3 regions of the Bacillus sp. ISL-77 genome follow, and region 3 is predicted to be linked to each of the others. Evidence: riboswitches for the same ligand, from Rfam matches in the RefSeq annotation. Region 3 holds a riboswitch; each other region holds the start of a gene.
What was found. A riboswitch is a leader RNA that binds a small molecule or an ion and turns the genes downstream of it on or off. The one in region 3 is predicted to bind S-adenosylmethionine.
Positions count from the first base shown of each region.

Region 1: it holds a riboswitch for S-adenosylmethionine, as region 3 does, so the genes downstream of both, metK (methionine adenosyltransferase) here and J7E77_RS13490 (methionine biosynthesis PLP-dependent protein) in region 3, are expected to answer to the same signal.
Region 2: it holds a riboswitch for S-adenosylmethionine, as region 3 does, so the genes downstream of both, mtnW (2,3-diketo-5-methylthiopentyl-1-phosphate enolase) here and J7E77_RS13490 (methionine biosynthesis PLP-dependent protein) in region 3, are expected to answer to the same signal.

Region 1 covers NZ_JAGGQY010000104.1:17,906-27,829, reverse strand. Annotated here, with positions in the region: gene J7E77_RS30105 (ABC transporter ATP-binding protein) at 1-499, opposite strand, end outside; gene J7E77_RS30100 (ABC transporter substrate-binding protein) at 520-1,485, opposite strand; gene J7E77_RS30095 (alpha/beta hydrolase family protein) at 1,660-2,454, shown strand; gene J7E77_RS30090 (DUF2584 domain-containing protein) at 2,492-2,734, shown strand; gene pckA (phosphoenolpyruvate carboxykinase (ATP)) at 2,778-4,364, opposite strand; SAM riboswitch class I at 4,612-4,751, shown strand; gene metK (methionine adenosyltransferase) at 4,952-6,151, shown strand; gene asnB (asparagine synthase (glutamine-hydrolyzing)) at 6,467-8,371, shown strand; gene J7E77_RS30070 (gamma carbonic anhydrase) at 8,608-9,120, opposite strand; gene J7E77_RS30065 (alpha/beta hydrolase) at 9,268-9,924, shown strand, end outside.
Region 2 covers NZ_JAGGQY010000032.1:43,352-53,275, reverse strand. Annotated here, with positions in the region: gene J7E77_RS12415 (carbon-nitrogen family hydrolase) at 1-469, opposite strand, end outside; gene J7E77_RS12410 (pyridoxal phosphate-dependent aminotransferase) at 588-1,763, shown strand; SAM riboswitch class I at 1,847-1,955, shown strand; gene mtnW (2,3-diketo-5-methylthiopentyl-1-phosphate enolase) at 2,027-3,238, shown strand; gene J7E77_RS12400 (2-hydroxy-3-keto-5-methylthiopentenyl-1-phosphate phosphatase) at 3,235-3,909, shown strand; gene J7E77_RS12395 (methylthioribulose 1-phosphate dehydratase) at 3,903-4,532, shown strand; gene J7E77_RS12390 (1,2-dihydroxy-3-keto-5-methylthiopentene dioxygenase) at 4,563-5,096, shown strand; gene J7E77_RS12385 (aspartyl-phosphate phosphatase Spo0E family protein) at 5,368-5,610, shown strand; gene J7E77_RS12380 (ZIP family metal transporter) at 5,670-6,404, opposite strand; gene J7E77_RS12375 (electron transfer flavoprotein subunit beta/FixA family protein) at 6,799-7,623, shown strand; gene J7E77_RS12370 (electron transfer flavoprotein subunit alpha/FixB family protein) at 7,658-8,689, shown strand; gene J7E77_RS12365 (FAD-dependent oxidoreductase) at 8,682-9,924, shown strand, end outside.
Region 3 covers NZ_JAGGQY010000034.1:46,735-56,658, forward strand. Annotated here, with positions in the region: gene J7E77_RS13480 (bifunctional homocysteine S-methyltransferase/methylenetetrahydrofolate reductase) at 1-1,330, opposite strand, end outside; gene metC (cystathionine beta-lyase) at 1,327-2,520, opposite strand; gene J7E77_RS13490 (methionine biosynthesis PLP-dependent protein) at 2,520-3,632, opposite strand; SAM riboswitch class I at 3,714-3,828, opposite strand; gene J7E77_RS13495 (asparagine synthase-related protein) at 4,233-6,170, shown strand; gene J7E77_RS13500 (paeninodin family lasso peptide) at 6,187-6,312, shown strand; gene J7E77_RS13505 (phosphoenolpyruvate carboxykinase (ATP)) at 6,415-7,350, shown strand; gene J7E77_RS13510 (lasso peptide biosynthesis PqqD family chaperone) at 7,347-7,649, shown strand; gene J7E77_RS13515 (lasso peptide biosynthesis B2 protein) at 7,674-8,135, shown strand; gene J7E77_RS13520 (nucleotidyltransferase domain-containing protein) at 8,148-9,338, shown strand; gene J7E77_RS13525 (ABC transporter ATP-binding protein) at 9,342-9,924, shown strand, end outside.

The sequences.
Region 1 (9,924 bases), on a different contig from region 3:
AATCGAGAGCGGAAAAAGGCTCATCAAGCATAAGCAGTTTTGGTTCTGTGGCAAGCGTCCGGACGAGAGCCACCCGCTGCCTCATACCCCCTGATAACTGCCTAGGAAGCTGTTTTTCCACCCCGTTTAATCCGATTTGGCTTAACAGGTCAAGGGCAGCCAATCTTGTTTTTTGGTTCAACTGCTTTGATAACTTCAAACCGATCAGGATATTCTCTTCAATCGTTTTCCAAGGGAACAAATAATCTTGTTGGAGCATATAACCGATTTGGTTTTTTGCGGTAGTTACCGGCTTTTTTTCTAACAAGACAGTACCTTGCGTTGGTTTAAGCAAACTAGAAATAATGGAAAGCAGAGTCGTCTTACCACAACCGCTGGGGCCGAGGAGGGAGACAAACTCGCCCTCCTCCACTGTTAATGAAATATCGGAGAGGGCCGTGGTGGCAGAGGCTTTAGTAAAATAGGTGTGATGAATATTTTGAACGGTCAAAAAGCTCATAAGAACGGCCTCCCTTTCCTTTATTCTTTTATTATCTTGTCAGCGATCTCTGTATTTACAAGTGTTTGATGATCTACTTCTTTTGGCAGTACTCCTGCTTCGTTCATGATGTTTTGTAGATTGTTCCACTCCTCTTGGTCAAGGATAGGATCTGTTGCAAAAGATCCTTGGTTTTTATAACGCTCAACAACAGTGGTCATAATTTCTAAATCTGTATCTGGAAAAAACGGTTCCACCGCTTTTGCAATTTCCTCAGCATTGTGCGACTCTACCCATTGTTGAGCTTTGTAAATTGCTCGTGTGAACTTTTCAATCGTTCCCTTATTTTCTTTCATATAGCTTTCCTTGGACATAAACGTAGTATATGGTACGTGGCCAGACTCTTTACCGAAGGAAGCAACGATATGACCTTTTCCTTCTTTTTCAAAAATACTTGCCGTTGGCTCAAATAATTGCACAAATTCGCCCGTTCCAGAAGCAAAGGCGTTGGCAATATTGGCGAAATCAATGTTCTGGATTAAGTTCAAATCCTTTTGAGGATCAATTCCATGCTTTTTTAAAACAAATTCACCGACCATCTGTGGCATGCCGCCTTTACGTTGCCCTAAGAAGGTTTTTCCTTTTAAGAGGTCCCATGAAAAATTATCAATCTTTTCTCTAGCAACGAGGAAAGTACCATCGGTCTGGGTTAATTGTGCAAAATTGATGACGGGGTCGTTTGCTCCTTGGGCATAAACGTAAATCGATGTTTCTGAACCAACTAGGGCAACGTCGGCCCCCCCAGAAATCAGAGTGGTCATGGTTTTGTCGCCGCCGGGTGTTGTTGTTAGCGTGACGTCTAAACCTTCAGCTTTGAAAAATCCTTTGGCTAGGGCAACATACTGCGGGGCATAGAAAATGGACCGGGTAACTTCAGCGATTCGAACTTTCTCAAGTTTCTTTGTTTCATTTTTTGTGGAGCTATTACAAGCGACAAGTGAAAACATAAGTATAGTGATGAGCAGAAAGGAGAAACTGAACTTTAACGATTTTTTCATGAAGCGAGCCTCCTTATTTATCATAAAAAATCTGGGCTAATTGCCTAAGATATCGTATGAAGAGGAGAAAAATGTGTGAATGCCTAGAGAGAATAAATTTTATAAAAAAGGGAAGTTTTGCTGATGAGCCAATACAATGATGGAAAGATTGTTGATATCACGCGCTTTCCTTCTCCAAATCCCAATATTGAATTAAAAGTAATCACTTACCTTTCCAATGGATTACGAGTGAAAGGCATGCTTGCGCAACCGATTGGGGAAGGTGAGTATGATGGATTCCTTTATTTACGCGGCGGCATTAAAAATGTTGGTAAAGTTCGACCAGCAAGGATTGCCCAGTTCGCAGCTGAGGGTTTTGTTGTTTTTGCGCCTTATTATCGTGGAAATCAAGGTGGGGAAGGCAATGAGGATTTTGCCGGGGACGACAGGGAAGACGCCTTTTCCGCCTTTTTGCTGTTAAAATCTATGCCCAGAGTACGTGAAATACATATATTTGGGTTCTCGCGGGGTGGTGTAATGGCGCTTTTGACAGGAATTGAATTCCCTGAGACCGCGTCTGTTGTCAGCTGGGGCGGGGTCAGTGATATGTCCCTCACCTATTTGGAACGTAAAGATTTACGGAGAATGATGAAGAGGGTCATTGGCGGAACCCCTCAGAAATTTCCGGAACGGTATCAAGACAGGACCCCTCTTTATCAAATAGAAAAGATCAAAGCCCCTGTCCTGATTATCCATGGTGCTAAAGACGGAAATGTTTCGGTGGAGCACGCGTATCGTCTTGAAAGAAGGCTGAGGTTAGTAGAAAAACCAGTCGAAGCATGGTATTTTAACGAATTTACACATTACTTCCCACCAGCATTAAATAGAAAAGTCGTGAATGATTTAACGAAGTGGATGAAAAGTCACCGTAAAAGATGATAATATATAGGTATTACAAGTAGAGGAGCGGATGTTTGTGGGTATGCCTCTTGAGTTAAATACGATGATTGTAACTAAAGGTAGAGAAAAACGAGTGGAGGAAAACGTCTTTTTGCTAGAAAAAGAAGGGTACAGACTTTATCCAATTGAGATTCCGATTGATGTAAGAAAAACAATCGATAGTGATTCAAGTGGTACCGCATTGATAAAAAAAGTCGAGTTGCAAAATAACAGCACGACCATAACCTATCAATTAATATCATTAAATTCGACTAACTAATGAGATTAGAAAGCCCATATCGAATCGATATGGGCTTTCGATATTATGCTATTGGTCCGCCTTTTTCTTCAATATCACGTGAAACATTAGTGAACTTTTTAAAGTTTTCGCGGAACTTTGCGGCTAATTCCTTTGCTTTCTTTTCATATGCCTGCGAATCCGACCAAGTTTTAATCGGCTGTAGGACTTCGTCTGGTACACCTGCAATATGGAGCGGGATATTTAATCCAAAGATCGCGTCCTTGACAGTCTCCACATGGTTTAATTCTCCCTCAAGAGCGGCTTCAACCATAGCGCGCGTGTAGGAAAGTTTCATTCGATTACCGACCCCATATTCGCCGCCGGTCCAGCCAGTATTGACAAGAAAAACATTGGCATTGTGCTCAAGTATTTTTTCACCGAGCATTTCTGCGTAACGAGTCGCAGGCAGCGGCAGGAATGGAGCACCAAAGCAAGTGGAGAAGGTAGCTTGTGGTGACGTTATTCCACGCTCTGTTCCGGCTAGTTTTGAGGTGTAGCCACTTAAAAAGTGATACATTGCTTGTTCCTTTGTTAATTTTGAAATTGGAGGCAAGACACCGAATGCATCAGCGGTTAAAAAGACAATCGTATTTGGATGGCCAGCGATACTTGGTTGAACAATATTATCAATTGCGTCAATCGGATAAGCGGCACGTGTATTTTCGGTCAACGTTCCATCATCATAATCAGAGATTCTTGATTCCTGATTCAATGTTACATTTTCTAGGACAGTTCCAAAGCGGATGGCATCAAAGATTTGCGGCTCCTTTTCACGAGAAAGATTGATACATTTTGCGTAGCAGCCCCCCTCGATATTAAAGACACCATTGGAGGACCAACCGTGCTCATCATCACCAATTAATCGACGATTGGAATCCGCTGATAAGGTTGTTTTGCCAGTTCCAGACAAGCCAAAGAATAAAGCTACATCGCCTTCAATCCCAACATTGGCAGAACAGTGCATCGAAAAAATATTGTTTTCAGGCAGTAAATAATTCATTACAGAAAAAATCGACTTTTTCATTTCCCCTGCGTATTCTGTACCACCTATTAAAACAATTCTTTTTTCAAAAGAAATCATAATAAAAGCTTCCGAGTTGGTACCATCGATAGCCGGATCTGCCTTGAAATTAGGTGCAGAAATAACGGTAAATCCAGCATCATGGGCAAGTAGTTCATCATCCGACGGGCGAATAAATAACTGGTGTACAAATAAATTTTGCCAAGCTAATTCATTTACCACTTGGATGGATAAACGTGATTTTTTATCAGCACCCGCAAATCCTTTAAAAACAAAAATCTCATTTTTCTGTTGTAAATAATTAATGACCTTTTGATAAAGCTTTGTAAAAACCGGCTCTGAAATTGGTTGATTGGTAGTTCCCCATTCAATTTTGTCTTTAGTTGAATCTTCTAAAACAATGAATTTATCCTGTGGAGACCGGCCAGTATACTTTCCAGTAGCGACACTAATTGCTCCCGTAGAAGTTAATGCTCCTTCATGACGGGTTAAGACTTTCTCAACTAATTGAGGAACAGATAATTGCACATGAACATGACTTTCATTTAACAATTGATTTAATTCATTAGGAGTATCAACAGAATTCATTTAATGAGACCTTCCTTTATTTCGTTTTTAGGTTGTTAATAATATAAAAAGTATAACACATTAGCTGAATTGATGTATCCTATTTAACTGGATTTATATATTATAAAACTTTAATTGAAGATATAAAAAAAATTTATAAAAGATACTAACATATTTCGTATATTTCCCATTTTGTTGAAAAACATTTCTTAAAAAATTCATTGACATTGTTGGGCAGTGTGATATTATTCTAATTTGAACGGATACTCTCTTATCCTGAGCTGGTGGAGGGACAGGCCCAATGAAACCCAGCAACCTGCAGTATGAAAAGATTGACCACTTAAAAGGTCCTTTTCAGGATGCGAAGGTGCTAATCTGACGCAAGGCTTTGACCTTGAACGATAAGAGCGAAAGGCCCGGAACAACCTTTCCTCTCTGGTAAGGTTTTTTGTTTTGTATAAGTCCTTTATGAAAAGAGTCTCTAATAAAAATCCTTTGTTTATTACATACTAAGGGAATGAGTACCGTATCAAATTCTCGATGTTTAAGGAAGTATTCCTGTAACCTTCCTAAAACCTCGATTATCTCATATTATAGGAGGAATTCAGATGTCAACAAAACGTCGTTTGTTCACTTCTGAATCAGTTACTGAGGGTCATCCTGATAAGATCTGTGACCAAATTTCTGATTCCATTTTAGATGCTATTTTAGCAAGGGATGCTAATGCCCGGGTTGCGGCTGAAACTTCAGTAACAACAGGACTAGTGCTAGTAGCAGGAGAAATCACCACATCTACCTACGTGGATATTCCAAAAATTGTTCGTGAAACGATTAAAAACATCGGCTACAATCGCGCGAAATTCGGTTTTGACTCAGAAACCTGTGCTGTTTTAACATCTATTGATGAACAGTCTCCAGATATCGCGATGGGTGTTGACCAAGCTTTGGAAGCGCGTGAAGGTCAAATGTCTGATGAACAAATCGAAGCAATAGGTGCAGGGGACCAAGGTTTAATGTTTGGTTTTGCTTGTAATGAAACAAAAGAGCTTATGCCTCTTCCCATTTCACTAGCGCACAAACTTGCTCGCCGTTTAACAGAAGTACGTAAAGATAAGGTTCTTGATTACTTACGTCCAGACGGAAAAACACAAGTAACGGTTGAATATGATGAGAACGATAAACCAGTACGCATTGATACGATTGTTATTTCCACTCAACACAATCCTGAAGTTGAGTTAGAGCAAATTCAACGTAACTTGAAGGAATATGTTATTAATCCGGTAGTTCCAAAAGAATTAATCGATGAAAAGACAAAATACTTTATTAATCCAACCGGCCGTTTCGTTATTGGCGGACCACAAGGGGATGCTGGCTTAACAGGTCGTAAAATCATCGTTGATACGTATGGTGGATATGCTCGCCATGGCGGTGGTGCCTTCTCTGGTAAGGATCCTACAAAAGTGGACCGTTCAGCTGCCTACGCAGCACGTTATGTTGCCAAAAATATCGTTGCTGCTGGCCTTGCTGATAAGGTAGAAGTTCAACTTGCCTATGCAATTGGAGTTGCTAGACCCGTTTCGATTGCAGTTGATACGTTTGGTACAGGTAAATTGAGCGAAGACGTGTTAGTTGACCTAGTAAGTGAAAACTTCGACCTTCGCCCTGCAGGTATCATTAATATGTTGGATCTTCGTCGCCCAATTTATCAACAAACAGCAGCTTATGGTCACTTTGGCCGTACAGATGTGGATCTTCCTTGGGAGCGCACAGATAAAGTAGAAACATTACGCCAACAAGCAAATCTATAAATAGAAAAGCAGAAGCGCCTTGGCGCTGGAGCTAGACAATACAAAGGGAGTTACATACTACATGTAACTCCTGTTTTTATTCGTACGTCTATTTACCTGTACAGTAACAAATAATTGAAAAAATGAAGTGTTTAAGCAGGTCTAAAGAAGTGAAAAATGATGATATTAAATTTGCCTATTGTTCACAGTGCAAATTTTATAAAAAAAGTGGTAGTATTAGAGAGTATGTTTTTCTGTCTAGCTCCAGCGCAAGGCGTTTGCGCTTTGGAGCAATACGTCCTTTTAAAGGATATTTAGAATGAGGTGAAGTACATAATGTGTGGTTTTATCGGTTGTGTACACGACAAAACACAAAACTATAGTGATGAGCAAAAACAACAATTTAAAAATATGAACGATATTATAACTCATCGCGGGCCGGATGATGATGGTTTTTATTATGATGATCATATCCAATTTGGGTTCCGCCGTTTAAGTATCATTGATATTGAGAGTGGTCATCAACCGCTTACGTATGAAAATGAACGCTACTGGATTATCTTTAATGGTGAAGTTTATAACTATGTAGAACTGCGCGAGGAACTATTGAGCGAAGGATTAACCTTTTCAACTAGCTCCGATACCGAAGTTATTATTGCACTCTACAGCCATTTGAAGGAAAAAGCCGTCGAAAAACTACGTGGAATGTTCTCCTTTGTCATCTGGGATAAACAAGAACAAACTCTTTATGGGGCGCGTGATCCGTTCGGGATTAAACCGTTTTTTTATTTTGAAGATGGTGAAAGAACATTTTTTGCCTCTGAGAAAAAGAGTATTCTATTGGGGCTCGAAAATGATGTTCTTAACTATGATTCCTTGCAGCATTATTTGACCTACCAATTTGTTCCTGAACCAACCACCATGTCTGATGGTATTAAGAAATTAGAGCCAGGTCATTTTTTTACCAAAAAGATTGGCTCACCAATGGAAATCAAAAGATATTGGAAAGCACACTTTAAACCAGTTCACAAATCAGAACCTGATTTTATCAAGGAAATTAAAGATGTCCTGTTCGATTCTGTAAAAATGCACATGCGCAGTGATGTTCCAGTAGGCTCATTCCTTTCTGGCGGGATTGATTCTTCGATTATTGCATCGATTGCAAAAGAATATCACCCTGCGATTAAAACCTTTTCGGTAGGTTTTGAGCATAATGGATTCAGTGAAATTGATGTCGCAAAAGAGACAGCTGAAAAGCTTGGTGTCGAAAATATCAGCTATGTGATTTCACCGCAGGAATATATGAATGAAATTCCAAAAATCATGTGGCATATGGATGATCCGCTGGCAGACCCTGCTTGTGTCCCGCTTTATTTTGTTGCCCGTGAAGCGAGAAAACACGTAACCGTTGTTCTTTCAGGTGAAGGTGCGGATGAATTATTTGGCGGCTACAATATTTATCACGAGCCGCAATCATTAGAGGTGTTTAATAAAATTCCGAAAGCAGGAAAAGTGCTTTTAAAAGGGATCGCGGGTATGATGCCTGAGGGAATGAGAGGAAAAAGCTTTATCGAACGCGGTGTTACTCCAATGGAAGAACGTTACATTGGTAATGCGAAAATGTTTACCGAAGAAGAAAAGCGCGAACTACTAAATGTCTATCGTGAGGGATTAGATTACACTGATATAACGAAGCCGCTTTACGCTGAATCGCGTGGTTATGATCCTGTGGACCGGATGCAGTATATTGATATCCATACATGGATGCGCGGCGATATTTTGCTGAAGGCCGATAAAATGACGATGGCTCATTCCTTAGAACTTCGTGTGCCATTCCTTGATAAAGCGGTCTTCGAAGTGGCATCAAAAATTCCGACCAGCCTGAAAACAGTGCATGGAACGACGAAGTATATCTTACGTAAAGCAGCCGAAGGTGTTGTACCTGCCCATGTACTTGATCGGAAGAAACTGGGGTTCCCTGTACCAATCCGTCATTGGTTAAAGGATGAAATGAACGAATGGGCGAAGAAGATCATCCGCGAAAGCAACACGGATCATTTGATCAATAAATCATATGTGCTTCAATTGCTTGAAGACCATTGCCAAGGTAAAGCCGATAACAGCAGGAAGATTTGGACTGTGCTGATGTTCATGGTATGGCATCAAGTATATGTTGAAGATGTCTATTCCTTTCAACGTGATTACGCACTAGAAAAGGCCCTGCAAACATCGAAAAATTAATCGTAAAAGCACCCAAATTTCTTGGGTGCTTTTGCTTTTTCTCTATTACAATTGCCAAGTTGATTTCCGCTCCAGGTGCTTCGCTTTCCGCGGGCGGTTCGGGGAGCCTCCTCGGCGCTAAGCGCCTGCGGGGTCTCCCCTGCCCCGTCCTCCCGCAGGAGTCTTCGCACCTTCCGCTCCAACCAACTTGGCAATAAAATCAACAATGACCTTTAACACAGCCTATTTTTTAAGAATTATGATTGGATCGACTTATAATATTGTCCCTTTTCTGCATATTCTGTAGAGATTCTTACCATATCTTTTATGTCTTCTGGTGTTAATTCTCTAATAACTTTTGCCGGTCTGCCAAATGCTAAGGTATTAGGGGGGATTTTTTTCCCTTGCGGAACCAGACTGCCGGCTCCAATAAAAGCACCCTCGCCGATTTCAGCATTATCAAGAATGATGGAACCCATTCCTATTAACGCTTTTTTTCGAATGATACAACTGTGTAGAATAACCTGATGACCAATCGTTACTTCATCTTCTAAAATTAGCGGGTTATTGGGGCTTTGGTGTAAGATAGAATTATCTTGTATATTTACTTTCTTACCAATAATGGTTGGGGCTACGTCCCCTCTGATAACGGTGTTAAACCAAACACTTGATTCATCGCCAATCTCAACATCACCGGTAATCGTCACATAGTCGGCAATATAAGCAGTATCAGCTATGCGGGGATACTTCCCTTTAAATGGATAAATCATTATTCTCGCTCCTTTTGCATGATGATTCTATTTTATCGGAAGTATGAAGTGATTCACAAAAAATTTTTCTTTTTTATTAAAAAAGGACTAAAGATAGTTTGAAATTTTTCCAACAATAGGTAATAACTAATTCCAGGGGGGAAAACTATGTGGAAGTGGGAAGCAGAAGGAGAAGCGAAGGCTGTAATCGTGATCGTCCATGGCGCTATGGAACATCATCGCCGTTATGGCTGGCTGATTGAAATGTGGCGTTCGGCTGGATTCCATATCATTATGGCAGATCTTCCGGGGCAAGGGATGACAACAAGAGCAAACCGCGGCCATATTAATTCCTTTGATGAATATATTTTCGAGGTGAAAGATTGGATACAGGCTGCTTATCGTTATGATTTACCAGTCTTTTTACTTGGTCACAGTATGGGCGGCTTGATCTCAATCCGTCTCTTACAGGAAGAAAGATTGAATGTTGCTGGAGTCATTCTTTCTTCCCCATGTTTAGGGTTAGTTCATACTCCTTCCAAATTTTTAGATATTCTATCGCATGGTCTGAATGTGGTTTTCCCTTCACTTCGGATGAATTCCGGATTGACGGTTCAAATGGCGACAAGAAACGAAGAAGTAAGGGAAGCCGATTCAAATGATACTCTCTATATTACCAAGGTATCGATCAGATGGTATCGGGAACTGGTAGGGGCGATAAAAGAGGCATTTCAAGACCTTGAAAAAATACAGGATATTCCCATGCTTGTCATGCAAGGTGGAGATGACAAAATTGTAAATAAAGGCACCGTAAAAGAATGGTTC
Region 2 (9,924 bases), on a different contig from region 3:
CGCGTATCCACTCTGGAAACCGGATATCATAACAGATAGCCCCAGCAAAATGGTGATTATCAAGTTGAAAAAGTCCCTTCTCGGCGCCAGGCTCTAAGAAAACATGCTCATTCATGAGTTTAAAAAGATGTAGTTTACTATACTGGTGTACAAGCGTGCCATCTTTATTGATGATGAGGAGAGTATTTTTTACTCCTGTTTCTTCACGGTTCGCAACTGAGCCGCCAACGAAATGAACCTGATTTTGTTGTGCTGCTTTTCTGAGAAATTCAATCGTTTGTACTGCTTTTGGGTCTGCAATTTCATTCAGGCGCGTCAAGTCATATCCCGTTGTCCATAGTTCCGGAAGGACAATGATATCGGGTTGTTCAGTCAGTGCATTTTCAATGAGTCTTTCGGCAGTTTGGTAGTTTTTATTGGGATCACCGAAGACGATATCCATTTGCAGACATGAAATTTTTAATTTCACGAATCTTCACCTCGTTTGAAATTTCGGAATTTTTTCTTTACAAGCCGTTATAAAAGTTATATCATTTGTGACTAGAATTTCACAATGATTCTTATAAAAAATTAAGCAGGTGAGAACAATGAAGCAATTTCCTCCATCAGAATTATTAACTAGTCTTCCGAAGCAATTTTTTGCTTCACTTGTTAAAAAAGTAGGGGAATATATTTCACAAGGGTTTGATGTGATTAATTTAGGGCAAGGCAACCCTGATCAGCCAACGCCTTCTCATATTGTTAAAAAACTTCAAGATGCAGCAGCGAATCCATTAAATCATAAATATTCTCCTTTTCAGGGACATCGTTATTTAAAACAGGCTGCCGCTGATTTTTATTTAAGAGAATATGGAGTGACCATTGATCCGGATAAAGAAGTGGCGATTTTGTTTGGGGGTAAAGCAGGACTTGTCGAAATTCCTCAATGCATATTAAATCCGGGGGATACCATCCTTGTACCTGACCCCGGTTACCCGGATTATTGGTCTGGGGTTGCTCTTGCAAAAGCTGAAATGGTTACGATGCCGTTACGAGAGGAAAATAACTTTCTACCGGATTATTGCGAACTGGATAAGTCTGTTTTATCAAAAGCAAAGTTAATGTTCCTCAATTATCCTAATAATCCAACAGGAGCTACAGCTACTCATGAATTATTTAATGAGACTATTAAGCTAGCTAGAGATCATGATATTTGTGTTGTTCATGATTTTGCCTATGGTGCTATTGGTTTCGATGGTGAAAAACCAATAAGTTTTATGCAGGTTGAAGGGGCTAAAGAGGTTGGGATAGAGATATATACTTTATCAAAAACCTTTAATATGGCAGGCTGGCGTGTTGGTTTTGCTGTTGGGAATGAGAGTGTGATTTCTAGCATTGAACTTTTACAGGACCATCTTTATGTTAGTTTATTTGGAGCTGTACAAGAGGCAGCGGCTGAGGCTTTAATGGGCCCTCAGGATTGTGTACGGGAACTAAACGATCTTTATGAGCGAAGACGTAATGTATTGATTGATGGGCTTCGTTCATTGGGATGGAAGGTCACCGCGCCAAAGGGTTCCTTTTTCGCGTGGCTCAAAGTTCCTGAGGGCAAAACATCTGAGGAATTTGCTAACATTTTACTCGAACAAGCACATATCATGGTTGCACCGGGAATTGGCTTTGGAGAATTTGGAGAAGGATATGTCCGTGTTGGGTTATTAACATCAGAACAACGATTAGCCGAAGCTGTTGAAAGAATTAGTCGTTTGGAAATATTCTGTTAAATCGATTGACATTTTATATTTTTCTTGAGATAATGCAAATTAAAGTTAAACAACATTAAAAACTTTATAAAATACGAATCGTTTTCTTATCAAGAGCAGGCGGAGGGAAAAGCCCGATGAAGCCCGGCAACCGACTTAAACCAGTTTTAGGCACGGTGCTAATTCTTGCAGCAACAAGCTGATAGATGAGAAGATGTTAGTTTGCGGCTAACCTCTTCTTTGTTGAAGAGGTTTTTATGTTTTTTGAAAGGACGTGTTTTTGAATGTCTAAAATAATTGCTACATATTTACTGCATGATGAAAAAAAACCAACCAAAAAGGCTGAAGAGATTGCACTTGGATTAACTGTAGGTTCATGGACGAACTTGCCTGAACTAGAGCAAAGCCAATTACGCAAGCATAAAGGCAGTGTGGTATCAGTTGAAACGATACCTGCAGAAAAAGGTGACCAATCTTTAATCCGCATAGCCTATCCAGCGATTAATTTTTCTAATGACCTGCCTGCTATTTTAACAACCGTTTTCGGTAAGCTTTCATTAGATGGAAAAATAAAATTACTAGATTTGCAGTTTGATGATGGATTAAAGAGTCAGTTCCCTGGCCCAAGGTTTGGAATTGAAGGTCTTCGGAAGAAATTAAACGTTTATAATAGACCGCTTTTAATGAGTATCTTTAAAGGAGTGCTCGGTAAAGATCTCGCATTTTTAGTTGAGCAATTAAAGCAACAAGCCCTTGGTGGTGTAGATTTTGTGAAGGATGATGAAATCCTTTTTGAAAATGAGCTGACACCATTTGAAAAAAGAATTGTCGAAGGAAAAAAGGCATTGCAAGAAGTATTTGACCAAACAGGACATCGAACTTTGTATGCAGTTAACCTAACGGGTAGAACATCGCAGCTGAAGGAAAAAGCAAGGAAGGCTGCAGAGCTTGGAGCGGACCTCTTACTGTTTAATGTGTTTTCCTATGGCATAGACGTCCTGCAGGAATTAAGAGAAGACGATGAAATTGCCTTACCGCTTATGGCACATCCTGCAGTTAGTGGTGCTTTTACATCATCTCCAGTTTATGGATTATCCCATTCATTATTGCTTGGAAAGTTGCTTCGTTATGCTGGTGCTGATTTATCGTTGTTCCCATCCCCATATGGAACCCTGGCGTTAGAGAAGACGAAAGCACTGTCGATTGCAAGTGAGTTAACCGTAGAAGATGCCTTTAAAAAGTCATTCCCAGTTCCATCAGCGGGAATTCATCCAGGCTTGGTTCCTTTATTAATTCGTGACTTCGGTAATGATTCTGTCATTAATGCAGGCGGAGGGGTCCATGGCCATCCAGAGGGTGCACGCGGAGGGGGCCTTGCGTTCCGTCAAGCGATTGATACCAATCTTAAAGGAAAGTTATTAGCCGAAGGTGCAAAACAGCATCCTGAGCTCCATACGGCACTAAAACTATGGGGTAATGCAGAGGTGACCGTATGACAAAACCAGTGATTTTTTGTGATTTTGACGGAACGGTAACTGAAAGTGATAACATCATTAGCATGATGGAAAAGTTTGCTCCTCAAGGGTGGGAACGGATCAAAGATCAAATCCTCTCACGTGAGATTTCGATCAATGAGGGAGTTGGGAAACTATTCTCCTTATTACCAAGTAGGTTAAAGGATGAACTGACTGAGTTTGCGATTGAAAATGCAAAGATTCGCCCAGGATTTGGAGAGTTTGTTGAATTTGCGCGTGCAAAAGGTATTCCATTTTATATTGTTAGTGGCGGTATTGACTTCTTTGTTTATCCAATCTTGGAGAAATATGGTCCATTTGATGGAGTTTATTGCAATGAATCGGATTTTACAGACGAGAGAATAAAAATTCTATGGCCGAATGAATGTGATTCATTATGTAACAATGATTGCGGATGTTGTAAACCAAGTATTATTCGTAAATTAAACACTCAGGAAAACCGTTTCAAAATTGTTATTGGAGATTCGGTAACCGATCTCGAGGCAGCAAAACATGCGGACTTTGTGTTAGCAAGAGATTTACTTCAGGAAAAATGTGTGGAATGGGGAATCAATCATCAAGGATTTACTTCCTTTTTCGATTGTATCGAGGAGATTAACAAAATAATTGAGGTGGATGAACTAACATGCTAAATGAAAGATGGAACGAATTAGCCGATGTAAAGGATGAGTTAGCTGAGCGTGATTGGTTTATGGGTACTAGCGGTAACCTGGCGATTAAAGTAAGTAATCATCCGCTTCAATTTTTAGTAACAGCAAGTGGAAAGGATAAACGGAAGCGAACAGATGAAGATTTTTTACTCGTTGATGAATTTGGCCGTGCAGTTGAAGAAACACATTTAAAGCCCTCAGCAGAGACACTTCTTCATGTCGAAATTTACCGTCGAACCAATGCTGGCTGCAGTCTCCATGTGCATACGATTGATAATAATGTGATCTCAGAAGTTTATGGTGATAATGGTGAGGTCACATTTAAAGGCCAAGAGTTGATCAAGGCTTTTGATAAGTGGGAAGAGGACGCAGTCTTAACAATACCAATCATTCGGAATGATGCCCATATCCCGACACTTGCCAATAAGTTTTCTGAACATGTTTCAGGAGATACTGGAGCTATCTTGATTCGCAACCATGGAATAACGGTATGGGGGAGAAATGCCTTTGAGGCTAAAAAAATCCTTGAAGCGTCAGAGTTTTTATTCCGCTACCAATTACGCTTACTAGAGCATAAACCATATCAATTGTTTAAACTAGTGTAAAAAATATTAAAAATGAGAGGATGATGAAGAATGGCATATATTACTTTTCAAACCAGAGAAGAGCAAATTCATGAACAAGAAGAGGTTGCAAGCTTTCTGGAGTCGCAGGAAGTTATTTATGAAAATTGGGATATTAGTAAGCTTCCCGCTGAACTAGTAGAAAAGTATCTTTTAAGCGATGAAGAAAAGGCAGAAATTCTAGCTGCATTTGAAGGCGAAATCGCAGATATTTCTGCTAGACGTGGCTACAAAGCGAAAGATGTCATTTCTTTATCAGAAAATACTCCAAATTTGGATGTATTACTGACAAACTTTAAAAATGAGCATCATCATACAGATGATGAAGTTCGTTTCATAGTCAGCGGCCACGGTGTCTTTGTTATCCAAGGTAAAGATGGTGAGTTCTTTGAAGTACATCTCAATCCAGGAGACTTGATTTCTGTACCTGAAAATACAAGGCACTATTTTACCCTTGAAGAAGATCGGAAAGTGGTTGCTGTAAGGATTTTTGTTACCACCGAGGGATGGGTACCTATTTACGAAAAAGAAGAAGTAAATCAATAACAGATACTAAAACTGGCTGCAGATTATTGCAAGCCAGTTTTTTTATTATGTATATAAGTATGGTGAAATAGAATAAAGCGCTTGCAAACTAGATGAATTTTGTCGTAAAAACAAGAATTTATTTGAGGAATTTGTCGAAAAACGAAAGAAATAGAATGTTTTGTCTACTTTTGCGATTGTGTTTACTTTTATAAAAATTCTTGTCATAATTCATCAAGTAGTCTAATTTTTCGTTGTTTACAGTAATAGAGTAAGAGGTAGGGGGATAATTGTGTGCGAGTATAGTAATACCCATAATGAAATGATTGAAGAGATAAAGGCTAAAAGGGAATTAATGATAAATAGCGCCAATACACAGGGATTTACCAATGAGATGACAATAAAATATAGCCAGGAGCTAGATGAATTAATAAATGAGTATCAAAAAGTAATGGACCAAATCTCCAGGCCAAATGAAGAAATTAAATTTGCCTTTAAACAAATGATCATGATTTGGCCGAAGGTTTTAGTCTAATGATAATTATGTAAGAGAGTGATATTTTTTTTTGTTCAACCGATTAGTAAAATAATTACTTATGAAAAAATATCAATAATGTACACCATGACAAGCAACCCCAAGATAAACGCATAGGTGGATACCCGCTCGTTTCCGTCGCCATGGCTTTCAGGAATTAATTCTTTATAAATAATAAATAACATGGCACCAGCAGCAAATGATAGACCATAGGGGACTAGCCCTTGAACAAATGAGGTTAAAAAATACCCTAAAAAGGAAGTAATGATTTCAATGGCTCCAGTTAAGGTTGCAATAATGAAGGCCTTCAGTTTACTAATTCGCTGATTGATTAAAAATAATGCGACAAGTAGGCCTTCCGGCGCATTTTGAAACCCAATTGCTAAAGCAATTAAATTTCCAGTTTCCCCCTGTTCGGATGCATAGCTTACGCCAACTGACAATCCCTCAGGAATATTATGAAGGGTAATTGCAGATATAATTAACAACGCCTTCTCATCAAATTGAATTCCCTTTTTGTTATGCTGTAAGTCAATATGAGGGATATTTTTTTCCAAAAGAGTCAGCACCCATACTCCTAAACAAACTCCTACAAAAAGTGAACCAAAGCCTCCTGTTCTTAATGCCTCAGGGATCAACCCAATCGTAGCAGCTGCCATCATAATTCCTGCACTAAATGCTAATAAAACATCCTTCCAACGATGTGTAATGGAATGAGGAATAAATAGTATAATTAGTGCCCCTGCCCCCGTAGATAACGCCGAAAGAACACTTCCAAAAATAACTTCAGTCATCACACATCTCCTTTCTTGTCCAATTAATCCAAATCAAATATCTACAATATTAGACAGTAGCTGTGATTTTTATCATTGTTTATATCTTAATATTTCATATAGTTATATTAGTACTACTTTATCTAATATTCACATCACGATTAACTACATATCTTACCACAAACTGTAATAACTTCAACTTTTACAAACTACTACTTAGCTACTGCATAAGATTTTTAAGAATATTAAATGATCACTAGTTTTAGGTTAAATCGAGAAAGAAAAAAAGAAAACTATCACTGTTTGGTACTATGCTTGTGTTGCGATTCATATATCGTAAATAAAAGCATTTTTAAACCATAGGAAGCAAACGCTTTCAATAATCTCAGATCATATGGAGGAGGGAAAGTCCTACATGCATATTGTCGTATGTGTCAAACAAGTACCAGATACAAAAATTATTAAAATTAATCCTAAAACCAACACACTCGACCGTCGCAGTGCACCAGCCATCTTGAACCCTTACGATGCCCATGCAGTTCAGGAGGCCGTAAAAATTAGGGAAAAAACAGGAGGTACCATTTCCGTCTTATCAATGGGACCACCGCAAGCGACTGATATTATCAAGAAAAGTGTGGAAATAGGTGCTGATAAAGGATATTTAATTTCTGACCGTGCCTTTGCAGGGGCAGATACACTGGCAACTAGTTATGCGCTTTCGAAAGCTTTAGAAAAAATCAATAAGGAACACCCAGTTGACATGATTATTTGTGGGAAGCACGCGATTGATGGTGATACAGGACAAGTTGGACCTGGTATTGCAAGAAGAATGGATATCCCGCCAATAACTAATGTAATTGAAGTGCCTGAAGTCAATCAGAAAGAAAACACCGTTCTTATTAAACGGAAATTAACCAATGGCTATGAATTGATTCAATCCAATCTTCCATGTTTATTGACGGTTGAAAAAGAAATTAATGAGATCGACTATTCGCCAATGCCGAACATGATTAAAGCGGCAAGGTACGAACCAATTATTTGGGCAGTAAGTGACTTTGAAAATGTAGAACGGTCACAACTTGGACTAAAAGGTTCACCAACCATTGTTGGAAAAATGTTTACGCCACCACGTCCAGAAGGCGGGAAAAGACTAGAGGGTACTAGTGATGAACAGGTTAACCAGCTAATGGCGTTGTTGATGGAGAAAAAGGACCTGTTAACAATCCAATCATCTAAATAATAACGATTATCTTTTGTCATGGGGGGGAATATACATGAATCTAGACGATTATCGGGGAGTCTGGGTATTCATCGAACAAAACGATGGTAAAGTAGAAGGCGTTTCTCTAGAATTACTTGGTGCTGGAAGGAAACTAGCGGATAAATTACAAGTTCCTTTAGCGGGCTTTTTACTAGGCAATGAAGTAAAACCTTTAGCAAATAAAATTATTTCTTATGGTGCAGATATCGTATACTTGGTCGACCACCCTGTATTGAAGAATTACCGTACTGAATCATATATGAAGGGCGTAATGCTCCTCGCTGAAAAATATAAGCCAGAAATTATCCTTTATGGCGCAACACCAAACGGTAAAGATTTAGCTAGTGCCGTAGCAACAGATTTAAACACAGGATTAACTGCGGATACTACAATGCTTGATGTGGATGTTGATAATAGATTACTAGAAGCAAGCAGACCTGCCTTTGGCGGTAATATCATGGCGACAATCCTATGTAAAAAACATCGCCCGCAAATGGCAACCGTCAGACCAAAGGTAATGAAGGCACTAGAACCGGTATCAGGAAGAACAGGTAAGATTATTGAAGAAAAAATATCACTGCAAGAAGAAGACATGCGTACAAAAGTGTTACAAATTGTGAATGACGTAACAAAAAAGGTCAATCTAGCTGATGCACATGTAATCGTCTGTGGAGGAAAAGGAATGGGAGATGTGCAAAACTTCCAGCTCCTTTATGAATTTGCGGAAACGATTGGAGCGACTGTTGGAGGTACTCGTGATGTGGTTGAAGCAGGCTGGATGCCACACCATCTTCAAATTGGCCAAACTGGTGAAACAGTTACACCAAAAATTTATTTTGCTATTGCACTTTCTGGTGCAATTCAGCACGTTGTCGGCATGAAAAATTCTGATTTAATTATCGCTATAAACAAAGATCCAAATGCACCAATTTTTGATGTTGCCACATATGGAATCGTAGGAGATGCTATGGAAATTCTCCCAAAACTTATCGAGGAATTTAAGCAGCTTAGAACTGAAAAAGGTGGTGAAATAAGCTATGCATGAAAAATTTGATGTGATTGTCGTTGGAGCAGGTCCAGCAGGAAGTGCATGTGCCCTCACGTGTGCCAAAAATGGACTAAACGTTTTGCTTATTGAACGTGGAGAATACCCGGGAGCAAAAAACGTAATGGGCGGAGTATTGTACCGCAAACAAATGGAAGAATTAGTTCCTGAATTTTGGAAAGAAGCACCACTTGAGAGACCTGTCATTGAACAGCGCTTTTGGATGATGGATAAGGAATCTGTCGTTCAATTCGGCTATAAAGGTCTTGAATGGGGTATGGAACCATATAATAACTTTACAGTCCTTCGGGCTCAGTTTGACCAATGGTTTGCTAAAAAGGCAGTAGACGCTGGGGCATTACTTATTAATGAAACGGTAGTAACTGAATGTATCGTTGAAAATGGCAAGGTTGTCGGGGTTCGTACCGATCGTCCGAATGGAGAGGTATATGCGGATGTCGTGGTGCTTGCCGACGGTGTTAACTCTCTTCTTTCAAAACAGTTAGGCTTTCATAAAGAATTTCGTCCAGATGAAGTAGCCTTAACAGTAATGGAAGTTGTTAATTTACCAAAAGAAAAAATAAATGACCGTTTTAATTTGGAAGATAACCAGGGTTGTACAATTGAAATCTTTGGTGATTCAACAAAGGGTAATCTTGGAACCGCTTTTGTTTACACGAATAAAGAGAGCTTGAATATCGGAGTTGGTACAACACTGTCGAGCATGATAAAAGCGAAAATCAAGCCATATGAGCTTCTAGACTACTTAAAAACTCACCCCATGGTCAAGCCAATGCTTGCGGGTGGGGAATCTGCTGAGTATCTTGCTCATCTTATTCCTGAAGGTGGTTATCGTTCGGTACCGAAAGTAGCTGGTAATGGAGTTATTGTCGTCGGTGATGCAGCACAGCTAGTAAATGCCATTCATCGTGAAGGTTCGAACATGGCGATGTCATCAGGAAAGATGGCTGCTGAAGCCGTAGTTCAGGCACATAAAAGTGGGGACTTCAGTGAATCAAGCTTAAATAGCTACCGTGACGCGCTTAATAGTAGTTTCATAATGAAGGATTTAGAGAAGTACAAGGATGCTGCACATACGTTTGAGAAATACCCACAATACTTTAATGAATATGTTCCAATGATGAATAAAGCGATGAGCAAATTCTTTACAGTTGATGGGACTCCTAAGCGTGAAAAACAAAAACAAATAATGAAGAGTGTAACTGCGGAAAGAG
Region 3 (9,924 bases):
TAATCATTTGAATAAGTTCAAAGGAGGACACATCGTAAACAGATGATGCACCTGGAAAATCGCCAACTCTTGCAGGATCACCGGTAATGGCAAGAACATCATTCATCCCAAGTGTATGCAGACCCATTAAATGCGATTGCAAGCCGATAATATTGCGGTCACGGCACGCAATATGAATGAGTGGCCGCATTCCTAAGTCCTGTTTCACTAAATAGCCAAGCGATTCGTTGGAAATTCGGACCGTTGCTAGTGAATTATCAGCAAGGGTAATCGAATCGATTCCCGCTTCTTTTAAGGCTTTAGCTCCTTGGAAAAACTTTGTTGTATCTAGTTTTCTAGGTGGATCTAATTCAACGATAACTGATGGTCTCTCTTTCACGAGTTCCTGCAGGGGAGTAAACTCCCTTTTTGGCGCAAGAGATTCAACGATTATCTTCTTTGGTTTTAATTTTACTATTTTTTCAGTGACTGGAACACTGTTTTTTAGTTCAGAAGCATATGCTCTAATATGGTCAGGAGTGGTTCCGCAGCATCCGCCAAGTAACCGTACACCTTGATTACGGAAAGCTTTTGCTGAATTTTGGAAATAATTGGCATCTCCTTCATAATGAAACTTTCCGTCCGTATAGGCAGGGAGACTGGCATTTGGGTAGGCAGATAGAAAAGCATGTGCTGGTAATTCAATCTGTTCTAACGCTAATAGCATATGATGGGGGCCAAGACGGCAATTTAGCCCGACCACATCGGCTCCCAGGCCTTCAAGTCTTTTTAAGGCGTCATTGACAGGAGTTCGATCCTGCATAAGCCCGGGCTCTTGATGGGAGACCTGCGCAATAATCGGCAGCTTTGTTTCCTTTCTAGCAATCGTTAGAACGGTTTCAAGCTCTTCAAAATCGTAAAAGGTTTCAAGCAATAAGCCATCCACTCCTTCAAGAAGGAGGCAATATAATTGTTCCCGGAAGCTTCGCTTTAATTCTTCTATAGAAATGGAATCCGGCTTAATTCCTCGATTTCCACCAATAGTTCCAAGGACGTACGTATCGTTTTGGGCAGCTGCCTTTTTGGCAATAGAGACGGCTGCACTGTTAATTTCCTTTACAGAATCCTCCAAACCATACCTCTGCAGCTTTAAATAGTTTGCCGCATAAGTATTGGTCTGAATCACGTCAGCACCTGCATCAATATAGGCTTTATGGATAGTTTGGATGTGTCCGGGCTGGGAAAGATTCAATTCCTCCAAACAACTGTCCTTACCAAAGGAATACAATAGAGTGCCCATTGCTCCATCAGCAATTAAGATTTGATTTTTTAATTTATCTAAAAAACTCATGATGATTCTCCTTGATGTAATACCAATTGTGTTTTGCGAACGTGCTCTAGTGCCTGTGAAAAATCCTTCATTAAATCATCAGGATTTTCAAGTCCGACCGATAATCGAACCAGACTATTTGTAATCCCGCGCTTCTCTCGCTCTTCTTGAGGCATGGCTGCATGGGACATTTTTGCTGGATAGGATAGAATCGATTCTACCGCTCCGAGACTGACAGCAAATACAGGGATTTTTACATTGGCAAGAAAGGTGCGAAGTGCATCTTCATTAGCCAATTCAAACGATAAGACCGCTCCTGGACCAGCTGCTTGCGCTTTCTGAATTTGATATTGTGGGTGACTTTCCAACCCTGGGTAATGAACCTTTTCAACAAGCGGATGAGCATCTAAAAATTCCGCTAGTTTAATAGCCGATTTTTGTGATTGTTCCAGTCGGACGTGCAGCGTTTTGATCCCTCTTAAAACGAGCCATGCATCTTGAACACCCAAAATCGCCCCAAACCCATTTTGCAAGAAACCTAATCTTTTCGCCAAGTTTTCGTCTTTGACGACAGCAAGTCCGGCAACAACATCACTATGGCCCGATAAAAATTTCGTCGCGCTATGGAGCACGACATCGGCACCTAACTCCAATGGCCTTTGGTGGGAAGGGGTAAGGAATGTGTTATCGACAAATGTTAACGCGCCCGTTTCCTTAGCTAAATTGCTAATTGCCTTAATGTCAGTCACTTTCATTAATGGATTCGATGGTGTTTCCACATAAAACGCTTTTGTATTTGCCTGAATGGCTTGTTTTACTTCATTTAAATTCGTCATATCGACGAAGGTATGTTCAATTCCGAGCCGCGTAAGAACCTCTGTGACCATTCGAAACGTACCACCATAGACATCTTCCGTAATGACAATATGATCCCCGGCAGAAAGCAGGAGAAATGCCGTCGAAATGGCGGCCATGCCGGATGCAAAGGCAAATCCTTTTATCCCGCCCTCGAGTTCCGCAATCACATCTTCAAGTGCTTCCCTTGTCGGATTTAAACTACGGCCATAATCGTATTTGCCAAACTGATCGAAATCAGATTGATGGAAAGTGGATGCATGTTGAATGGGTACACTAACTGCTCCAGTTGTGGGATCAATTTTATGCTTATTATGAAGGAGCCTGGTTTCAAAGGTATACTCTTCGTGTGCCATTATGCAATCACTCCTTCTTGAACATGGGCAAAAGCTTTTTGCAAATCTTCAATTATATCTTGTGAATCCTCAATTCCAACGGAAAAACGTAATAAACGATTGCAGACACCTGCTTGAATTCGAATTTCTTCTGGAATATCGGCATGAGTTTGTGTTGCCGGATAGGTAATAAAACTTTCTGTACCACCTAAACTTTCCGCAAAACTGATCAGCCCTAACCCTTGTAAAAATGGATTAACCCATTTTTCTTCCTTTATTCTAAATGAAACCATTCCACCACGTCCTGGGTAGAGCACATCTGTAACTGCACCATGCTTGGAAAGAAATTCAACGATATTCTTTGCATTTTTTTCATGTCTCTCCATTCGAAGGGACAATGTTTTCATTCCGCGCATTAATAGCCAAGAATCGAATGGACTTAAAACCGCTCCGGCACCGTTATGATGAAAGGCCAATGCTTCACAAAGTTCTTTTCCTTTTGCGACTACTAGACCAGCAAGGACATCATTATGACCTCCTAAGTATTTCGTTGCACTGTGGATAACAATATCGGCGCCAAGGGTTATCGGCTGCTGTAACAGTGGAGTATAGAAAGTGTTATCCACGATTAATAATAATCCGTGCTGTTTGGCAATTTTTGAAACTGCCGCAATATCAGATTCCTGCATAAGCGGATTGGTTGGTGTTTCTAAGAAAATAGCTTTTGTTTGCGGGGTAATTTTCTTTTCAATCTCTTCCGGACAACAGGTATTCACATATTGAGTAGTTAAGCCCCATTTTTTATAGCCCTTTTCTAATAGACGGTAGGTACCTCCATACAAATCTTCACTAACGATCCATTCGTCACCAGATTCAAATAGAGCAAGGATAAGTTGAATAGCAGCCATACCAGAACTGCATGCAAATCCCTGATCAGCACTCTCTAAATCAGCGATTGTTTTCTCAAGGAGCTGGCGTGTTGGATTTCCTGTGCGTGTATAGTCAAATCCAGTTGATTGTCCAATTCCCTCATGCCGGAAGGCTGTTGAGAAGTATACAGGAGGATTTACGGTTCCAGTTGTTGTTTCACTGCGATTTCCAATTTGGGCAAGTTTCGTTTCAATTTTGTACATTATGCACACTCCTCGTTTTATATAAATAAAAAAAGTCTTCTATAAGAAGAAGACTTTTGTCAGATTACACATTTGTCATTCTTCTTATCTCGCAAATTAGCGAATAATTTGCAGGACTTAGCACCTTTTCAATAGCGAGCCATTGATGGTTGCTGAGGTGTCGCAGGGCCATTCCCTCAACCTCTCTTGATAAGAAAGTAATATTTAGATTATTTATAAAATTTACTACAATTCCATGGGAGTGTCAATTACTTTTTATAAATCCATATAATAATGTTGAAATTAGAGTTAAATATCGGATCATTAAAATATAATCTTCCTTTATGAAAAATAGTTGACACTGATAGTATGAGGCTATATTATAAGTTTATCGGATGTTCGTAATAAAGAACTTATATGGAATATTATATAGGTAATAAGTTATAAGATTAATTAGATTTTAGACTATTTAACTTAAAAAATAATTCAAAAATTAGGGACTTTTGATTCGAATGAATTTCCCTGAACTTAAGTATGGTCTAAGTGTTCTTTTTAATGAACTAATAAAAAACTTTAAAGTAATAGATAATATGAAATTTGTTAGCCTGGCAGGAGGAAATGATGAGCGCGATAGCCGGAATTTATCATTTAAACGATGAACCTATCAATCTAGAGCACGGAAATCGAATAATGAAAGAACTAGAAAAATATCCGGCTGATGATATTCAAACTTGGCATAGTGACAAAGTCTTCCTTGGTTGCCATGCACAGTGGATTACACCTGAGTCAGTAGGTGAAAAACTTCCTTATTATGATTATGAACGAAAGTTAGCGATAACCGCCGATGCGATTATAGATAATAGGGTCGAATTATTTGAAAAATTACAAATTGATAATAGAAAGAGAAAAAATATCACTGATAGCGAATTAATTTTACTTTCTTATTATAAATGGGGAGAAGAATCACCTAAGTATTTGGTTGGTGATTTTGCCTTTATGATTTGGGATGAAAGAAAGCAGCAGCTTTTTGGGGCTAGGGATTTTTCAGGAAATAGGACACTCTATTTTCATCATAATCATCAAAGGTTTGCATTTAGCACAGTTATTCACCCATTGTTGAAATTGTCCTATATAGAGAAAAAACTAAATGAGAATTGGATAGCAGAGTTTTTGGCCAATCCAGGTATGTTCGAATCTGTAGATCCTTCTTCAACAGTTTTTCAGGATATCCAGCAAATCCCTCCGTCTCATTCTATAAAAATGGTAAAGGGAAAATTAAATATTTCAAGATATTGTAAGTTGCCTGAAGGAGAAAAATTGCAATTAAAGTCAAACTTTGAATATGAAGAGGCTTTTAAAGACATTTTTCAGAGGGCTGTAAATGATCGTATTCGTACCTTTCATAAAGTAGGAGCCCATCTAAGCGGTGGTTTAGATTCAGGATCAGTTGCAAGCTTTGCAGCTAATTCTCTAGGCAAAAAGAATAAAAAATTATACACCTATAGTTATGTTCCTTTACAAGGTTTTGAGGATTGGACACCAAAAAGCAGGGTTGCAAATGAAAGGCCTTTTATTGAATCAACTGTTAATTATGTAGGTAATATAGAGGCGGAGTATTTAGATTTTGATGGAGAGAGTCCTTTTTCAGTAATAGATAAATGGCTTGATACCCTTGAGACCCCGTATAAATTCTTTGAAAATAGCTTCTGGCTAAAAGGGATTTATGAAAGAGCCCATGAAAAAGGGATTGGGGTATTATTAAACGGACAAAGAGGAAATTGGACTGTTTCTTGGGGACCAGCCTTAGAATACCAGGCTATGCTTTTAAAAAGGTTACATTTAATTCGGTGTTTCCAAGAAATAAACCTTTATAGTAAAAATCTTGGAGTAAAGAAGTCAAGAGTGATGTCGGTGGTCGCCAAAAAGACTTTTCCTTATATATATCAACGAATCTCTTCAGAAAATCCATACGCTTTTCCAATGTTAATAAACCCTGATTTTGGTAAGAAAATGAGTGTATTTGATAAATTGCAGGAGCATGAAATTGATGTTACCGGTACTGCAAATCCAAATTGGTATAAAGTCAGGGAACAACAATTTGAAAAGCTCTATTATTGGAATATTACAGGAACCTATGGGGCTAAATTTTCTTTGCCTTACTCAGTTTGGGATCGTGACCCGACAAATGATCTTCGTGTTGTTCGTTTTTGTCTCTCTGTTCCAGAGGAACAATATGTCCAAAATGGCTTAGATAGAGCTCTTATTAGAAGGTCAACCAAAAACTTATTACCAGATAGTGTTAGGCTTAATTTACGAACCCGCGGTGCACAGGGGGCTGATGGAATCCTCCGTATGGCTTCGCAGTGGGATACTTTTATTGCAGAGCTTGACAAGATGCTAAATGATTCAATAGTTTCTAAATATCTAAATATACCATTATTAAAGGATATAATAGCAAAATTCAGAGAGGTACCATCACTAGAAAATATTTATGATCCACAATTTAAAGTCTTAATGCGCAGCTTAATTTTTTACAGATTTATAAAAAGATTTACTTGAAAGGAGGTGACAAGATATGAAGAAAGAATGGAACGCTCCAGTGTTAGAAGTACTTAATGTTAACATGACAATGGCTGGCCCAGGACACAGACTTCCTGATGCAATACAACCAGATCCAGATGATCCGGTAAAGTATAGCTAATTTCTGAATTTAAAAGAGGTTTGGATTTTTACTGCCCTTATACAATAAAAACTGTATAAGGGCTTTTAAAAATCTAATTTGTCAACATTTGGAGTGAAAAATATGATTACAACACTAAATACCTTAATGTATAAGGGTTTTGGGCTAAACATTTTAAGTGAAATTTACCTACCTGAATTACCTAGAATAAGTGAAAGTATTCATAAGGTAGAAATAGTTATAGAAATTGATGATTTAAGTAAACAGTGGTCCGAAATAGATACGATAGCACAGAAAAGATTTGTAGTAAAAGAAAATAAAGTAATGTTTGAAGTACCAAATACAGCTATATTTTCTATACAAGAAGGTAAAAAGATTTCTGTATCACCAATGGTAGGCGTTGAAGAGGATAAAATCCGTCTTTACATCCTTGGCACTTGTATGGGGGCAATATTGATTCAGAGAAAATTACTACCATTACATGGGAGTGCAGTAGCGATTAATGGGAAGGCGTATGCTTTTGTAGGCGATTCAGGTGCTGGTAAATCTACACTTGCAGCAGCGTTAATAAAGGAAGGGTATCAACTTTTAAGTGATGATGTAATTCCAGTTTATCTATCAAAAGACAATATTCCATATGTTGAACCATCCTATCCGCATCAAAAATTGTGGCAAGAAAGTTTAAATGAATTTGGAATAAGTTCATCGGGTTACCGTCCATTGTTTGATAGAGAAACAAAATATGCTATTCCGGTACATTCTGATTATTCAAGTGAAAGTCTACCTCTTGCAGGAGTTTATGAATTAGTTAAAACGGAAAGTAATCATGTTGAAATTAGGAGAATAGAGGGATTAGGGCGCTTTCAAACAATTTATCAGCATACATATCGGAATTTTTTAATTCCTCGCCTGGAAATGCAAGAATGGCACTTTAAAGAATCTGCTAAAATCTTAAATCGAATAGAAATGTATCAATTAATGCGGCCTCATTCAGGTTTTACAGCACATAGCTTAGTTTCACTTGTTTTATCAACCATTAAAGAGGAGGAAAAAGTATGATTAGTACTCAAAAAATTTCATTGAATTCTAAGGTTGTACAAACCGAAGGAAATGTAGTTAGTGATATGGATGGAGAAAAAGTAATGTTAAGCATAGAAAGTGGTAATTATTATAATTTAGGTGAATTAGGTGGGGAAATATGGGATTTAATTAGGACACCAATAGAAATTAACAAATTGGTTGATACCTTATTATTAACGTACGAAGTAGAAAAGGAAATATGTGAACAGCATGTTTTATCCTATATTGAACAATTAAGTCGTGAGGGCCTCATTCAGGTTATCAATCTTGGAGAATAGAATATTACTAGGAGGAGGATAGTAATGTCACTTTTCCGAAAGATTAAGACATTCATTTTTTTAGATAATATAAAAAAAATTTTGTTCGTAGAGGCATTTGTTTTCTTAGCCTGGGCTCGTATCCTTAAATCTATGCAGTTTTCCAAGATAGCACCTTTATTAGGTAAACATATGGATGAAACATCATTTGAACATAAAGCTTCAGATCAAATGATATTAAGGAATGTATCGGATGCAATTTATATAACGAGCAATTATACATTTTGGGAAAGTAAATGTTTAGTCAAGGCGATTGCGGGAATGAAGATGCTCCAAAGAAGGAAAATTGAGAGTACACTCTATTTAGGTACAGCAAAAGATGAAAAAGGAATCATGATTGCGCATGCGTGGCTTAGGAGTGGGGCATTGTATATTACTGGTGCTGAAGAAATGAGGAGATTTACCATTGTTGGAAAATTCGCAAAACGGTTAAGCGACAATCGATAAGAGGGGAATACCGTGGAAAAAATAATGAATGAAAAACTAAAGAAATTTCCTAGAGAATTAAAACTACTACTCTCCATTATGAAAAAAGGAGATGATGTCATCGATTTTAATAATAAGGATTTTGAGGGTATCGAATGGGATAAGTTCATCCAACTATCTAAACATCATCGAGTTTTTCCTCTCATTTATAAAAGAATGAAAGATTTAGAGGGGAATTTTATTCCGACTTCCGTTCTCCAAGAGTTATTCCTCATCTATCAAAAAAACATTTTTCAAATGCTTCACCTAAGCGGAGAAACAGAAAAAATATCAAAATTATTTTCTAGTAATCAAATCCGTACCCTTTTTTTAAAAGGACCCGTTCTTGCTGCTGATCTATATGGTGATATTTCTTTACGTACATCTGCTGATTTGGATGTTTTAATCCCAATCGAAAACCTGGACCAGGCTGAAGAAATTCTCATAAATGAAGGTTACAAAAAAGATGAGTATATCTTAACCGTATTAAATGACTGGAAGTGGAGGCATCACCATATAACATTTTTTCACACTCAGAAAAAGATTAAGGTGGAAATCCATTGGAGACTTAATCCAGGACCCGCTAAAGAACCGAAATTTGATGATTTATGGAAAAGGAAAAGAGTAAGTTCATTGACAAGCCAGCCTATGTATACTTTGGGACTAGAAGACTTATTTGTATTCCTTGTTTCACACGGAGCACGTCATGGGTGGTCCAGACTTCGTTGGTTAGATGATATTAAACAAATTACGGAATCAAAAATTAATTGGACTAAAACTATTAATTTACTTAAAAGGTATCATTATGACGATGTAGGCGGCCAGGCACTTTTTTTGGCTTTTCATCTGCTTAATGCCAAGGTACCTAAGGAAATGAATAACATTATAAATAGAAAACGAACAAAGCAGCTTGGACTAGACGCTTTTTTTTATATAAAGCAGATGGTTAATCTTCATACAGACCCGGTACCGGAAGAGGTATCTGCATATCATAAACGGCATTTATTTTCTTTAATGTCTACTAAACAGAAATTTTTCTTTATATTAAGTTTTTTATACCCATATCCAGAAGATGCAGAATTTTTACCCTTACCCAAAGTTCTTCATTTTTTATATTTTCCATTGCGCCCGATTATTCTCCTACTAAGAAAAATAAAGATTCGTTCAGAAACTAGGAGGGCATAACAAGTGAATCACGTTTTTTACTTTATAAAAAGAATATATTCATATTCTGGCAAGATCCTTTATTTAAATCTGTTTGGAATGGGATTAGCAAGTTTTCTTGAAGGAATCGGGATTTTGTTATTGGTTCCAATGATAAGTTATAGCGGAATTATAAATGTTGATTTTGGAGGATTTAAATTTTTAGAATTCCTAAATTTCTTACAAGACTTCCCTAAACTTCAAGCACTAGTTTTTATTTTGGGATTTTTTATTTCATTGGTAATATGTCAAAATCTAATTCAGCGAAATTTAGCTATTAGAAATGTCAAAATCACTCAAGGGTTTATCCGTCAATTAAGATTGGAGACATATAGCCTCCTATTAAAAACAAATTGGGAATTCTATACAAAGGAAAGGAAAGCAGATCTCATAAACGTAATGACAATGGAACTTGCACGTGTCTCAGGCGGTATTATCCAATTTTTATTGTTATTAACATCACTTGTTTTCACTAGTATACAGATTGTTATAGCTCTTTGGTTATCCATAAAACTAACCATGTTGGTCCTGCTTTCAGGATTCATTCTTGCTCTATTTTCGAGAAAAT